2 linked regions of the Victivallis sp. Marseille-Q1083 genome follow. The protein of the gene in region 2 interacts with the protein of the main gene of each other region in a pairwise test. Links are inferred from orthologs where the notes say so. Each region holds a gene or a part of one and is shown on either strand. Other genes may lie near its edges.

Region 1 (7,483 bases), 1.1 Mb from region 2 along the record:
CTGGTGCGGGCTCCTGCCGTTTGTGGCCGCCAATTTCGTCGTCGCCGCGCTGGACTGCCGCGGCCAGGGAGGACGCTCGGAAGACTGCATCCCGGTCAAGGGCAATACGCTCAACGGCCATATCATCCGCGGCGCCGCCGACGCCGATCCCAGGAAGCTCTATTTTCGCAATGTTTTTCTCGATACCGTGCGCCTGACCAAAATTCTGATGAGTCAGCCGGACGTCGATCCCACCCGGATCGGGGCGACCGGCGGTTCGCAGGGCGGCGGTTTGTCGTTCGCCTGCGCCGGACTGGTGCCGGAAGTGAAGTGCGTAGCCGGCGCCTTCCCGTTTCTCTGCGACTATCAGCGGGTCTGGGAAATGGACCTGGCCAATAACGCCTATCGCGACATCACCGAATATTTCCGCCACTTCGACCGCACCCATGCCCGCGAAAAGGAATTTTTCACCAAGCTCGGCTATGTCGACGTTCAGTTCCTGGCGCCGCGCATCCGGGGCAAGGCATTGATGCTGACCGGCTTGATGGATACCATCTGCCCGCCGTCCACCCAATTTGCGATGTTCAATAAGATTCGCAGCGAGAAGGAGCTGATCCTCTATCCCGATTTCGGCCATGAAGGATTGCCGGACTGGGACGATATCAAATTGCAATGGATGTTGAAAGAGCTGGCCTGAACGGCCGGCCGGTGACGAAAGCAACGAAAGGAATAAGGTTTTTCAGCAATGCTTCTGGAATTGAAAAAAGTTGGCGACATCATCGACCGGATTCTTCGCGAAGATGATTTTCCGGATCGGATTCAACCGGATTATTTGCGTGAGGCGGTGCTCGATTATCCGGTGCGCGGCGGCAAACGGCTGCGGCCGGCATTGCTGATGTGGTCTTGCGGCATTTACGGCGGATCGGAATCGCAGGCAATGCTGCCGGCGGCGGCAGTCGAAGTGTTTCACAACTGGACGCTGGTGCACGATGACATCATCGACGACGACGAAGTCCGGCGCGGCGCGCCCAGCTGCCACCGCCGTCTGGCGGCTCGGGCGGCGAAACGTTTTCCGAACCGGTCGGCAGGTACTGTCGATAAATTCGGCCGGGACATGGCGATTCTCTGCGGCGATCTGCAGCAGGCCTGGGCGAACAGCCTGCTGTTGAAAAGCGTCGAACACGGCGTACCGCCGGCGATAGCGGTGGCGTTGGCCCGGCGATTGCAGGAACTGACCAGCCGGGAACTGATCAGCGGCGAAGCGCTCGATGTCGAATTTCCGATGCGCGAATTGTCCGGCATCGCGGTGGCGGAAGTGGAAACGATGCTGTACCTGAAAACCGGCATCCTGCTGCAGTTCAGCGTCGAATGCGGCGCGGCACTGGCACTGGAAACCACCGATTTTCAAATTCCGGAGATTCGCAATCTCGGCAGATTCGCGTTGGCGGCGGGCGTGGCATTCCAGCTCCGGGATGATTACCTCGGCCTTTACGGCGACTTCCGGAAATTCGGCAAGACGATCGGCGCCGATCTGCGCGAAGCCAAACCGACATTGCTGCTGCTGAAAGCGTTCGAACTTCTGCCGGAGGACGGCCGCCGGCAATTGCAGGCGCTGTTGAAACTGGAACGGTACAGCGAGGCGGCGCTGCAGCAGGCCAGGACGTTGGTCGGCGACTGCGGGGCGGCGGCGTTTGCCGCCGCCCGGGCGGAACAATTGGCCGCCGAGGCACATGACATTCTGAAGACGCTGCCGGCCAACCGTTACCGGGGATTGCTGCAGGATCTGGTCGATTACTTATTGACCCGGGAACTCTAAGCCTATTTGGATTTCAACCCCAGCTCGCCCCCCCCGGCCGGAACGCATCGGAAGCATGCACCGCGGCGATTTATGAGATGGCATAATGACGCAGCAACGCTTCGGCGCATTTCAACCCGTCGACGGCCGCTGAAATAATGCCGCCGGCCATGCCGGCCCCTTCCCCGGCGATATAAAGGCCGGACACCGAACTGGCCAGCGTCTCCGGATCGCGCCGGAAACGCACCGGGCTGGAAACAAAACTTTCAATGCCGATCAGCTTGCCGCCGTCGACAAATCCCGGCATCAGTCGGTCGAAATGCCGCAAACCGCCCCGCAATGGCCGGGTCACCCAGTCCGGCAGCAGCCGGTCCACCGCCGCCGGACGCAGCCCGAACGCCGTACTGCTGTCCGGGCTTTTCAAACGGACCGTCCCCTGCAAAAACGCCGCCGCATCCTGCGCCGGAAACGTGCAGTCCCCGCCGCCGGCCTCGAACGCCCGTCCTTCCAGATCGGCCAGATAGGCGAAAGCATCGGCCGCCGAAGCAAACCGGTCCGCTTCGGAAGTGACGATCAGACAACTGTTGGCATAACGGCCGTCGCGGCGGTAATTGCTCATGCCGTTGGTCGAAAGCCGGCCGCAAGTCGCCGAGGCAAAAACGATTTCACCGCCGGGACACATACAAAACGTGCTGACGCCGCCGGTTCTGCCGCCGCCGCCCGGCCGGCAAACCATATTGTATTCCGCCGCACCGAGCACGGCAGGCCGCGGCGTCACGTGATATTGCCGATGATCGATGAAGGACTGTTCGTGTTCGATCCGGCAACCGATCTGAAACGGCTTGAGCTGGTGCTCAACGCCGCAATCGACCAGCCGCTGGATCAACGGCCGTCCCCCCAAACCCGGCGCAATCAGCACCGCCGGCGCGGTGATGGTCTCGCCGCCGGCAACCTTCACGCCGAGGCAACGGCCGGACCGGATGACCACCTCCTCCACCCCGCACCCGAACCGGAAACTTCCGCCGCCGGCGATGATCGCCCGCCGTAAACCGGCCACCACCAGCGGCAGCCGGTCGGAACCGATATGCGGCCGTTTCAGGTAAGCGATTTCAGCCGGCGCACCGGCATTTATCATCTCCTGCAGCACGAACGCCGCCCGGGGATCGCGAATTCTGGTATAAAGTTTGCCGTCGGAAAATGTGCCGGCGCCGCCTTCGCCGATCAGATAATTGCTGTCACAGTTCAGGTTCCGGCTTCGTTCGAACGCCTCGATATCCCGGCGCCGCCGTTCGACCTCGAAACCACGGTCCAGCACGATCGGTTCGCAGCCGGCCAACGCCAGCCGGTAAGCGGCGAACAACCCGGCCGGACCGGTTCCGACCACCACCACATGGCGCAGATCCGGCCGGAAAAATTCCGGCAATCCAGGAGCGGCAAACGCCGCCAGTTCTTCCGGACCGACTTCCTGAAATTTCGTCAGGCTGTTTTGGCCGCGGCTGACGCCGACAAGCAAGGAATAAACGATTTCCGGCCGCCCGCGCCTGGCGTCGACGCTTTTGTTGAGAATCCGGTACTCTTCCACCGCTCCCGGCGGCAATCGCAGCATTTCAACCAGCAGCGGCGCCAGCGACTCGTCCAGATCACCCGCGGCGCAGGTCAATTTCAGGGCATTCAACCGGAAATCGTCGACTTTAAAGTAACGCGTCAATCCGTCTCTCCAAACACCTCGGCGGTGAACACGCTGAATTTCGCTTCCGGCTGTTTCCAGGCATCCGCCGCCAGACCGGCTTTCAAACTCAAATATTTCAACGTGGTTTCCCGGTTCCAGCCCTGCTCCAGCGCCACCTGCGGCAGAAATACCGCCCGGTGGTTGCGCAGCGACAGAATAATGCCGTGTTCGCCGACGCAGAACTCCTGCACCGAAGCGATCGGCCGCGGCGGCGACAATACCGAAACCTCCATCGTACATTCGATAAACTCATCGATATCCAGCGGCGAAAAACGCGGATCTTCAAAAGCCGCATTCAACGCGTTGCGGCGCAGGTTGTCTCCCAGCGGTTCCATGCTGCTCAAGTTGCCGATGCAGCCGCGCAATTCCCCCTCCGCATCCAGCAGCGTCACAAAGCAGGCGCCGGACTCTTCCAGTTTGCCGTCCGGCAACACCGGCGTCTCCGGCGGCGCCATATGCGTCAACTGCGATTTTATCACATTCCGGACAAACTGCAAAATGGTTCGACGTTCGTCCGCATTGAATTTCTGACTCTCATCCACGTCGCACCTCCCTTTCTCGTTAACGGCTTATTGCCAGCAGCAACAACACTGCCGCATTGATCAGCAAAATTCCCATCACCAGTTGCGGGCCGCTATACAGCGGCCCGATCAACGGCAACTCCAGCGATCGCGCCAGCACCGCCACCCGGTAGGCCGCATAGACATTCAATCCGGCCAGCGGCACCAGCCACCACAATCCGGGCCGTTTCGGCGCATTCTTTTTCTTCGCCATATCAAGCCCGGTCGCGCAACACCCGGAACCAGCCGTAGGCGATAAACACCAAAGTCGGCAGCAAACCGGCCACCACCGGATTCATCGCGCCGCCTTTACCGAGCACCAGAAAAGCCTGGCTGGTCGCAATATAGACGACGATGATCGCCACCGCGGTCACGATCGACAACATGATGCCGGAACGTTCGTTTTTCGTCGCCAGCGGTATTCCCAGAAAAACCGCCAGAAAACAGGCCCACGGAAAAGCGAGCCGGTAATAGAACACCGTTTCGTACATCACCCGGCGCTGTTCCGGCATGTTCGGCGTTTTCCGCAGCATGTTATAGATCACCCAGGTCGGCAATTCATCTTCATCCTTGATCGAATTCAAGATATCGTCCGGCGTCTCCGGCGCCTCCGACGGCGGCAGGGTGTATTCCTCGTAGCGTTCGGCGACTTTCGCCATCAGGCCGTCCAGCGTATACGGCGTCAGCGTCACATCGTGGAACTTCCAGCCGACGCCCGGCTCATAATCGGCAGACTTTGCAACCAAGTCCCAATCCAGCGTACCGTCCGGCCGGAAGTCCTTGACCATCACCATATGGTGCGAACCGGCCAGCTCGAATGTCCGGAAAAACCAAGTACGCGGATCGTCCGGATTCGGACTGCGGTAGGTGAGCATCGTCTGGAAAGCCGGCGCTTCGCCGCCGGTCTTGGTCCACACCTCTTTGAGAACTTCCGCCTCGCGTTCGGTATAAGGAACCAGTTGTTCGTTGAAATAAATATTGACCGCCGTCACCACCAGCCCGACCGCGAAAATCGGTCCGCCGCAGCGGAAAAGCGAAACGCCGGAAGCCCGCATCGCCGTCACTTCCATATGCTTGCCGAACATCGCCATCGTCCACATGCAGCCGAGCAGCACCGAAATCGGCAGCACGAAACGGATGTTGCCGGGCAGTTTCAGCAGAAAAAAGTAGGCGATATGGTTCCACGGAGTCCGTTTCTCCAGAAAGTCGGAAAGGTCGTTGAATACATTGCTCAAAAAGAACAGAATCCCGAAAACCAGCAGCAGAATGCTGAAATAGACCATGAATTCCCGAAAGATATACCAATCCAGCGTCGGCATGAAAAACCAACGGCGCGGCACATTGTTCAGACGTTTTACCAGTTTGCGTTCATTCATATTTTAATTGCCATGACAGCCCTTATTGATTATACTGGAAATCTCCAAATAGAATATAGCGCCTTTCCGGATAAAAAGAAAGCGTTCTGCAACCTTTGAACGCAAATCTTTTGAAAATACCTGTTTCAGGCCCGTCGGAACAACCGGCGGAATAACTCGTTCAACGATTTCTGCACCGTCCGGCCGGCGATAATCAGCGAGACGGAAACGATGATCAGCAGAATCCCCGCCACCAACCGAAACGTCAGCGATTCCCCGAATACCGCCACGCCGAAAAACACGGCGGTCACCGGCTCCAACGCGCCGAGGATGGCGGTCGGCGTCGCTCCGATATAATGAATGGCCAACGCCGTGCACGACAGCGAAACCACCGTCGGCAGCAGGGCGATGGCGACAACGTTCCCCCAGCTTTGCCAGGAGGGCACCACCTGCAATCCGAGGCAGAAATCCAGCCGGACAATATAGATGGACAGCCCGAACAGCAATGAATAAAACGTCAGCTTGGCGCCCGACAGATTTTTCAATGCGGACTGCTTGACCCCGACGATATAAATCGCATAGGAAAGCGCCGACAGTATGACCAGCAGAATGCCGGCAAAGCTCAACGGTCCGCCATCGCCGCCCCGGTACAGCAATGCAATCCCGGACAATGCCAGCACGATGCTGGCCACCGTCACCGGAGTGGCTTTCTCATGGAAAAACAACGCCATGATGACCGCCACCATCACCGGATAGACAAAAAGAATGGTCGAAGCGATGCCGGCATCCATATGCCGGTAACTGAGGAACAGAAACAGCGAAGAGGCCGCAAACAGCAAACCGGCGATCACCAGCGGCAGAATTTCGTTTCCGTTCAACCGGAAGGATTGTCGCTGCAGTTTCATCCAGATCCCCAGCATGACAATCGCCAATGTATAACGGTAGAACAACACGGAATCGGCATTCAAGCCTTCGCGGTACAACGGCAACGCGAAAAGCGGATTCATCCCGTAAGTGGCCGCGGCAACGGCGCCGAACAAAAATCCTTTGACCTTATCGCTCATAGCGGCCTTTCCAAATTTCAGGAATAAAAAAAGGAGAGTCCCTCCGTCGTGATGATCGAAGAACTCCCGATAGAATGCTATTAAAGATACATCCGGTTCCGGCTTCCGTCAAATGCGGTATTCTTTCTCCGGCCAGCTCCGGAACGGGTCTTTCAGAAAACTCCGGCCGTAAGCTGCCGGAGCGCCGTCCGGATCAACTGCGGCAAGTCGTCGGCCATCAAACCAGGACCGCCGATTTCACCGGCCAGGCCATGCAGAAAAACCGCCCGCACCGTCGAAGCGAAGCCGTCCCCCTCCAGCAGCGCCGCCGTCACTCCGGTCAGACAATCGCCGGAGCCGGCGGTAGCCAACGCCGGTGAACCGCTGGAATTGAAGCTGATCCGGCCATCCGGTCCGGCAACCACACTCAAGTTGCCCTTCAGCACCACCACCGCCTGCAACCTGGCGGCAAGTACTTTGGCGGCCCGGCAGCGCCAGTGTTCATCCTCCGGTACCGCCAGCCGCAACCCCTGCAGCAATCGCCGCATTTCCCCCGGATGGGGCGTCAACACCCGGACCGCGCCGGCCGGGCGCGAGTCCCACAATTCCGGCGACTGCGCCAACTGGTTCAGCGCATCGGCATCGAGGACCACCGGCAACGGCAGCGCCAATACCGCCGCCAGAAAATCCTTCATCCCGGCCGCGTTTCCCAGTCCGGGTCCGACGGCGATAACGCTGCTCAGCCGGGCCAATTCCAGCATGGAAGCGACACTGGCGGCATTGAAATCCGCCTTGCCGCCGGCCGGCAGCCGCCGGACGATCAATGCCGCCGGCAACGGAGTCAAGCCGCCGGACAGCTCCGGCAATCCGAGCCGGACCAGTCCGGCGCCGCTGCGCAGCGCGGCGACGGCGCTCAACACCGGCGCGCCATAATATTCGCCGCTGCCGCCGAGCACCAATACCCGCGCGCGGGTATTCTTGTGCGCATCGACCGGCAACGGCTTCAACTGCCCGGCAATTTC
Region 2 (7,524 bases):
CGTTCAACAGCGGAGTGGCGTCGAAATCGTTGAAACTGGAGGACATGTACAGCAGCAACGGCCGGTCGTTCCGGCGGCAGGCCCGCTGGATGCCGCTGTAAAAATAATAGGGATTGCCGCCGTTCTGCAGCGGTTTGCTGATTGCCACCACCGGATAATCGGCCGCCTGGCAAAGGTATTCGGCCGCTTCGGAACCCAGCGCCTGCCAGTCATATTTGATCTGCGGCCCGTGCGGCAACTGCGGCCAGTCGCCGATCAACAGATAAGGGATGTCCAGTTGCATCAGCAGATACTCGTGGGCTTCGGTGACGAAGCCGTCCACCCAGAAGAGATCGGCGCCGGCACCGCGGAGGTTTTTCATCGCCTGTTCATCGAAGAAGTCGCCGGTGGTCAGGTAACGTACCGACAATGACAAATTTTCCGGCCCGGCCAGTTTGGACAGCGCCGAAGCCAGGTGCGATTCATAACTGTCGGCCAGGCTGGCGGTATCGATGAACAGCAAAATGACATTCCGTACCGCTTTGCTTTTCCGTTTCCGTCCGCCGTCGGCGGCACGGACGAAAGTGCCGGCGCCGCGCCGGCTGCGGATCAGGCCGGCTTTTTTGAGTTCCTCCAACGCCTGTCGGGCGGTTTTGCGCGAAATATGGAACTGTTCGACCAGTTCCGCTTCCGTACACATCCGTTCGCCGGGCGACAATTCGCCGGCCGAAATCTTCTCCCGGTAGTAATTGGCCAACTCTTGATATTTGAAACTCATCTTCGTTCCGTTCGATTGTCGCTATGATTGGTTTCCAAGAGATATAATAGCAAAAAAAATGACAAAAGTCAATCCCCAAAGCGGTATTTTAACATATTTTTTACAAAAAGAAGTCAAAATATTATTTAATATATTGATGTCAAGTAATATTAAATCTAAATAATTGAATAGATCATGTTCTATTTGTATCCTTATTGATGATTATTTGTTCCCTTTTTGGCGTAAATTTCCGGACCGCTCCGGATCTTTTCCGGAAAAGATCCGGGCAAATTTTTTCATTGGCGGCTTTTCTGACGACAATGCCGGCAATGCTTTTTCTCAAACCGCAGCCGCCTGTTCGCGGCCGGTGACTTCGGTCCGGCGGCGGTGATCGAAGCGGCCAAATTGAAAAATGGACTGAAGAACCTCATCGCCGTCCGGGTGAAAAGCGAGAAACGCAATAAGGTTGATCGGTTCAATCTGGTGACGCGCGGTTGGAATTTTGCCATTGCCGCCATTTCGGCCGATTCCGGCGAACCGCCATGAGAGGACGCGGCTGATGGAGAGAACCGGTGACTTCTGGCCGGGAATCGCCTCGCTTGTGCTTCTTTTGAAAGCATCAACCGTGCGGCGTTTGCCGGCAATATCCTCTGAAACGGCAGCCGGGACAATGCTCCGGGGTTTCCGGCAGTTCTTCCGGCGACCGAATGGAGCGGAAGGCCGAAAGAAATTGCGCCGCCTCCGCATCGATCAGCAGGCGAAGTTCGCTGCAGTTCAAGTCGGCATCCGGCAGAACTTCCGCCCGTGAGGCGCCCGGCTGATAAAAGAACGTGGTCACTTTGTCCGGCGACAGATGACGCCGGCCGAAGGCATAGAATTTATGCAGTGCGGCGAGGTCACGGCGTTGGATTTCGGCGGCGCCGGGCAATTGGATTTCCCAGAAATAAAGTTGTCCGTGCCGCTGGTAGGCAAACGCGGCGGTGAGATACAGTTCGACGGCGCCGAGGTAGAAACGCTGCCATTGTTCCAACGGCATCAGATGAAACAGCGTCAAATCCCACAGGCGATGGAAACGGGCACAGGCTTGAAAAGCGGCCAGGCCGGTTTCCAGCAGAGCCTGCGCTTCCTGAAACAGTTGCTCCGGCGATTGACAGTCATAGTAAAATTCCGGCAGGTTCGGGCTGCCGGCCGGGTCGTCGCGCCAATTTTCCAGCAGCAACGCCCGCCGGTCGCGGTGATAGAGCCGCCACAATTCCGCGGTCAGCCGGCCCGCCGGCTCCGGCCTATCGTCCGGATACCGGTACAGCGTGCGGTAAACCGCCTGCCGCAGCAATTGCGTCAGCCAGAGCCGCAGCCCGCTCAGTTGCTTCTGCTGATAGATCAACCGGGTCTCCGGCGGCGCATCGCTGCGGAAACCGCCGGCGGCGGCGTGATAGTGCAGAAAATATTCCCGCCGGCAACGCCGGAACATCCTGCTCCTGGCGTGGGACCAGGCCGGCTGGAGGTGGACAAGCTCCGGCATTTCGGCGGATTTCTCCCTGCTTTACAAATGCAGCTCCAGTTTTTCGTAAGCCCGTTCCGCTTTGGCCAGCGCCTCTTCGGCCGAAGCGGCCCGGGCCAGCAGGACGCCGACCCGGCGGTGTCCTCTGACTTCCGCCTTGCCGAACAGCCGGATGGCGGTGTCCGGTTCGGCCAGCACTTCGGCCAGGTTGCCGAAACGGACCGCGTTCGAGTTGCCTTCCGCGACGATCGCTTTGGAGGCCGACGGCCCGTGAAAGGCGATATTGGGAATCGGCAAACCCAGGATCGCCCGGGCGTGCAGCGCGAATTCGGAGAGGTCCTGCGAGATCAACGTGACCATACCGGTATCATGCGGCCGCGGCGACACTTCGCTGAAGATCACTTCATCGCCCTTGATGAAGAGTTCGACGCCGAAAATGCCGAATCCGCCCAGCGCGGCGGTGATTTTGCCGGCGATTTCCCGCGCTTTGGCGCGGGCGGCCGGGCTCATCGCCTGCGGCTGCCAGGATTCGCGGTAGTCGCCGTCGACCTGGTGATGGCCGATCGGTTCGAGGAAGCTGGTGCCGCCGGCGTGCCGGACCGTCAGCTGGGTGATTTCATAGTCGAACGGGACGAAGGCTTCGACGATGACTTTGCCGGCCCCGGCCCGGCCGCCTTCCTGGGCGTACTGCCAGGCCCGGTCGAGATCGGCTGCCGTTTTGACCGTGCTCTGGCCGTGGCCGGAGGAGCTCATGATCGGCTTGACGACGCAGGGCAGCCCGATCGCCTCGACCGCCGCATCGAACTCCTCCCGGCTGGCGGCGAAACGGTAACGTGAAGTCGGCAGACCGAGTTCTTCGGCGGCCAGCCGGCGGATGCCTTCGCGGTTCATCGTCAGGAAGGCGGCCCGGGCGGTCGGGATGACCCGGTAGCCCTCCTGTTCCAGCTCGAGCAGCGTGGCGGTGGCGATCGCTTCGACTTCCGGAACGATGTAATCGGGTTTTTCCTGTTCGATGATGCGGCGGAGCGCCGCGCCGTCGAGCATGTTGACGACATGGGAACGGTGCGCCAGTTGCATGGCCGGCGCGTTGGCGTAGCGGTCGACGGCGATGACTTCGACGCCGAGCCGCTGCAGTTCCAGGGTGACTTCTTTGCCCAGTTCGCCGGAGCCGCAGAGCAGAACTCTGGTGGCGGTCGGCGTCAGGGCGGTACCGATGGTGGTCATATTGACTGATTCCGTGGTTTGAAAGGGTTATTGACCGCTCGGCAGGAAATAGAACCGGCCGCTCGGCAAAGGTTGATTTTGGGATGAGGCCGACGCGCCCGGCAGATTGACGTTGATGTCCGGGGTTTCCGCCGTGATATTGGTCAGTGAGCGCAACGCTTCGCCTACCGTCAGATTGCGTTTGATGGCGACGACGCTGTAGTCGTTTTCACCGAGATCGGCCAATTTCGCGGCGGCGGCGATCGCCGCATCGAAATAGCCGAGTTCGTCGATCAATCCCAGTTCGAGCGCCTGCGGCGCGCTGAGAATGCGGCCGTCGCCGATGATGGAATTCTTGATTTTGTCGACCGTCAAATCCGGCCGGGAATCGGCGACAATCTGGACGAACCGGCTGTAGACCAGATCGATGTGGCTCTGGATGATCGCTTTTTCTTCCGGCGAGGTCGGCCGGACGCCGCTTAAGATATCCTTCAAATTGCCGGAGGTGTAATTCTCCTGCGCCAGGCCGATTTTGTCCAGCAGTTCATAATATTTGAAGCTGCTCATGATCACGCCGATGCTGCCGGTGATCGTCAGCTCGTGGGCGATGATTTTGCTGCAGGGAGCCGAGACGTAATAGCCGCCGCTGGTCGCCATCGCTCCCATCGACGCGACGACCGGGCAGGTCTGCTTCAGGCGCAGGATCTCATGATAGATGTTGTCCGCGGCCACCACTTCGCCGCCCGGCGTGTTGACGCGCAGGATGACTGCGGCGATCGCCGGGTCGCCGGCAACATATTCCAGTTGCCGGCAGATCTCCTCGCTGACGGCACCGCTGGAAGAGAGCGAGGAATTGCCGGCGGAGTAGATGACTCCTTCGATGTCGATGACGGCGATCTGCCGCGGCGCGTCGGCTGCGCCGTACAAGACTTCCTTGTCATAGGGCGACGCGGTCGACGACGGGGTGAATTGGCTTTTGCCGAGCATGACGCCGATGATTGCCAGAATGACGAACAATAGCGGCAGCGAAAGACAGCCCATCGTGTAACAGCCGCAATAGCCGAGCCAATTGCGCGGTTGGGAAGGAAGGTGTTCACTCATGATCAATTTTCTCCTGAAGTTGGGTTGATTCTATGGTTATCTGCCGGCGCAGGATCCGGGCATCGGTTGGATCGAACCGGCCGCACCGGCTGCTCAGGCAGTTGGCCGAAGCCGCCGCCAGTCCGGCCGCAAACGCTTCGGCCAGCGGCGTATGGTTGACCAGTTCGCTCAAAAATACCGCTCCGGCGGTATCGCCGCTGCCCAGCGGATTGACGATTCGCGGCAGCCGGGGCAGATGGAATTGGTGAAGCAGCACGCCGTCGGTCAGCCAGGCGCTGGCGGCGCCGTCGGTGACGGCGAGGCTTTTCAACGGAAAATGTTCGAACATCCAGCCGGCGGCGGCCGGAATTTGCCGGTCGCCGGCGAGAGAGACCAGCTCCTCCCGGTTGATTTTCAGGTGGATGAGGCCGCCGGTGGCCAATACCGGTTCAATCTGCTGCCAGGAATCGACCAGCAGCGCTTTGCCGGCCCGGGCGGCCAGTTGAGCCGCCCGGACATAAAGCGCCGGCGTCGTTTCGCCCGGCAGCGTTCCGCAGAGCGCCATTGCATCGGCGCCGGAAACCCGCTCCGCCACGGCGGCCAGAAATGCCTCGACTGCCGCTTCCCCCGCCGTGGCGGCCGGTTCGATCAGTTCGGTCATGCTTTGGGCCGGCTCGTCCAGGCAGGTCGTACAGCAGCGGGTGGCCGCTGCCAGCGGGATGCTGACGGCCGGCAATTGTTCCTGTTCGAGTGCTTCGGAGATCGACTGACCGCTGCGTCCGCCGAGAAATTGAACCAGACAGGTGGTCGCCCGGCCGTGACAACCGGCCGCCCGGCAGAAGTTGATGCCCTTGCCGGAGGCGAATTCCTCCAGGCGATGGGCCCGGTTGACCTGGCCGGGCCGGAACGCGTCGAAAAATAGCGTTTTCTGCCAGGCCGGATTGGGGCCGAGAACCAGCAGGACGGGCGCGCTCATGACAGCTCCTTGAGCAATGTGCGGACATCGGCGTCGGTCAACGGACGCGGGTTGCAACTCATGCTGCCGCTCCGGCAGTTTTTGACGATGAAGTCGAAATTTCCGGCTTGCAGTCCGGCCGGGCGGAAGGAGTCCGGCAGGCCGAAGTCCCGGTTCATCTGGCCGACGGCGGCGATCAGCGCTTCGGCATCGCCGCAATGGCAGTAACGGCTCAATTCTTCCAGTTCCGCGCGGCATTGCGGCAAGTTCCAGCGCATGATTGCCGGCAGCAGCACCGCGCAGCAGACGCCGTGCGGCAAATGCAGCAGACTGCCGATCGGATGGGCCAGGCCGTGCACGGCGCCGAGGCCGCTGGCGCTGAATGCCATGGCGCCGAGCATCGCCGCTTCCGCCGTGTCGCGCCGGGCGTCGGCATCGTCCGGCGCCGCGATCAGTTGCGGCAGGCGCCTCAGCAGCAGCCTGGCCGCTTCGGCGGCCAGCGGACGGGTGGCGCGGTTGGCTTTGTTGGACAGATACGATTCGATCGCCTGGGTCAGGGCGTCCATGCCGCTGGCGGCGGTGACGTCCGGCGGGCAGCTCCAGGTGAGTTGCGGATCGACCAGCGCGGCGGTGGCGAACATCGATTCATGGCGGATCGACTGCTTCAGGTGGTTGGATTCGTCGATCAGGACCGCGTTGGAAGTGATTTCCGCGCCGGTGCCGGCGGTGGTCGGCAGCGTGAACAAGCGGGCGCCGCCGGCCGGCATCGGCCGCCGCCGGTAAAAATAATCGGCCGCCGGACCGTCACCGAACAGCAGCGCGGCGACGGTTTTGCCGGCGTCGAGGACGCTGCCGCCGCCGATGGCGACGACGGTATCGATCCGCTGGCTTCGGGCGGCGGTCAGCAATTCATCGACACGCTGGACGGTCGGTTCGCCGCCGGAGACGACGGCGTGGGCGACCAGTCGGTCGGCCAGCAGGCTTTCGAACTGTGCCAGCCGGCCCGGCTGGCGGCGCAGGCTGCCGGTCAACAATAGAATCCGGTCTTCGGCGCGCAGCCATTCCGGCAAACGGGATCGGACACCGTCGCCGAACAGGATGTGTTCCGGATATTTCAACTGATAAGCATACATATCGGCTCGGTCCCTTTCCGCTTGGAAGTTCAATTGTGCAATTTCAACTCGTTGATCGACGGATCGCATTCGGCGATCTGCCAGATGGCATGGCGGGCCGCCTGGCTTTCCGCCCGTCGGCGGGTGTGGGCGGTGCCGAGCGCGCTGATGCTGCCGACCTTGACTTCGACTTCAAAGCTCGGATTGTGCTCCGGGCCGGAGATGCTCAAAACGGTATATTCCGGCGCGCTGTTCCAGCGCCGTTGCGAATATTCCTGCAGGATGCCTTTGGGGTTCAAACCGGTCAGCAGTCGGTGCGGTTCCGGAAATTCGGCGTTGAACTGGGCGAGAATGAACTGCCTGGCCGCGTCGAAGCCGGCGTCGAGGTAATAAGCGCCGAGCAGGGCTTCGAACAGGTCGGCCAGCGTCGAATCCCGCTCGGTGCCGCCGCTCTCGAGTTCGCCTTTGCCGGTGATCAGGAAACTGCCGAGTTCCAGCTTGCGGGCGAGGCGGGCGAGGGCGTCCTGCTGCACCAGCGCCGAACGCATCTTGGTCATCAGACCTTCATTGTACTCCTTGTACAAGTGATAGAGATGTTCGGTCAGGACGATTTCCAGCACGGCGTCGCCGAGAAACTCCAGCCGCTGGTTGTCGTAGGACAGATGATTTTCCACCGCATAGGAGCGATGGGTCAGCGCTTCGCGGAGCAGCGCCCGGTTTTGAAACGTATAATTGAGCTTGTCTTTCAGTTTTTCGATATCTTCAGCCATGATGAATGTTCATAATTGTTTGTGCCGATTCCAGCCGGTTGATTCGTATTTTTGGGCGGCGAGCGATTCCGCCCGTTCCAGGAATCCCTTCGACACAGTAAACGTTTTGAAGCTGATTGCAAGCTGGTTTTGCAGCGCAGTCAAAAATTTTTCAATCAATTCTTCCC

What was found. The genes of interacting proteins can lie anywhere in the genome.
Region 1: the proteins of purT (region 2) and HWX74_RS05500 interact in binary tests that used the Escherichia coli proteins (3 or more experiments, as listed by UniProt). The link is inferred for Victivallis sp. Marseille-Q1083 from one-to-one orthologs.

What each region holds. Positions count from the first base shown.
Region 1 is NZ_CAHJXL010000001.1:1,396,829-1,404,311, forward strand. Bases 1-2,759 are described here. They hold HWX74_RS05500 (polyprenyl synthetase family protein), read left to right. Parts: upstream 1-724; coding sequence 725-1,795; downstream 1,796-2,759. Other genes in these bases: HWX74_RS05495 (alpha/beta fold hydrolase), read left to right, coding at 1-676; HWX74_RS05505 (NAD(P)/FAD-dependent oxidoreductase), read right to left, coding at 1,866-2,759. In the rest of the region: more of HWX74_RS05505, read right to left, coding at 2,760-3,482; amrA (AmmeMemoRadiSam system protein A), read right to left, coding at 3,479-4,045; HWX74_RS05515 (hypothetical protein), read right to left, coding at 4,065-4,277; HWX74_RS05520 (LptF/LptG family permease), read right to left, coding at 4,279-5,439; HWX74_RS05525 (DMT family transporter), read right to left, coding at 5,565-6,482; HWX74_RS05530 (NAD(P)H-hydrate dehydratase), read right to left, coding at 6,635-7,483.
Region 2 is NZ_CAHJXL010000001.1:309,398-316,921, reverse strand. The notes cover bases 1,371-4,170. They hold purT (formate-dependent phosphoribosylglycinamide formyltransferase), read right to left. Parts: upstream 3,462-4,170; coding sequence 2,280-3,461; downstream 1,371-2,279. Other genes in these bases: sppA (signal peptide peptidase SppA), read right to left, coding at 3,489-4,170; HWX74_RS01180 (hypothetical protein), read right to left, coding at 1,371-2,258. Outside these bases: HWX74_RS01190 (winged helix-turn-helix domain-containing protein), read right to left, coding at 1-757; HWX74_RS01185 (hypothetical protein), read left to right, coding at 1,142-1,282; more of HWX74_RS01180, read right to left, coding at 1,356-1,370; more of sppA, read right to left, coding at 4,171-4,541; HWX74_RS01165 (PfkB family carbohydrate kinase), read right to left, coding at 4,534-5,496; HWX74_RS01160 (iron-containing alcohol dehydrogenase), read right to left, coding at 5,493-6,608; rnc (ribonuclease III), read right to left, coding at 6,638-7,357; HWX74_RS01150 (biotin/lipoate A/B protein ligase family protein), read right to left, coding at 7,367-7,524. UniProt on the Escherichia coli protein: Involved in the de novo purine biosynthesis. Catalyzes the transfer of formate to 5-phospho-ribosyl-glycinamide (GAR), producing 5-phospho-ribosyl-N-formylglycinamide (FGAR). Formate is provided by PurU via hydrolysis of 10-formyl-tetrahydrofolate.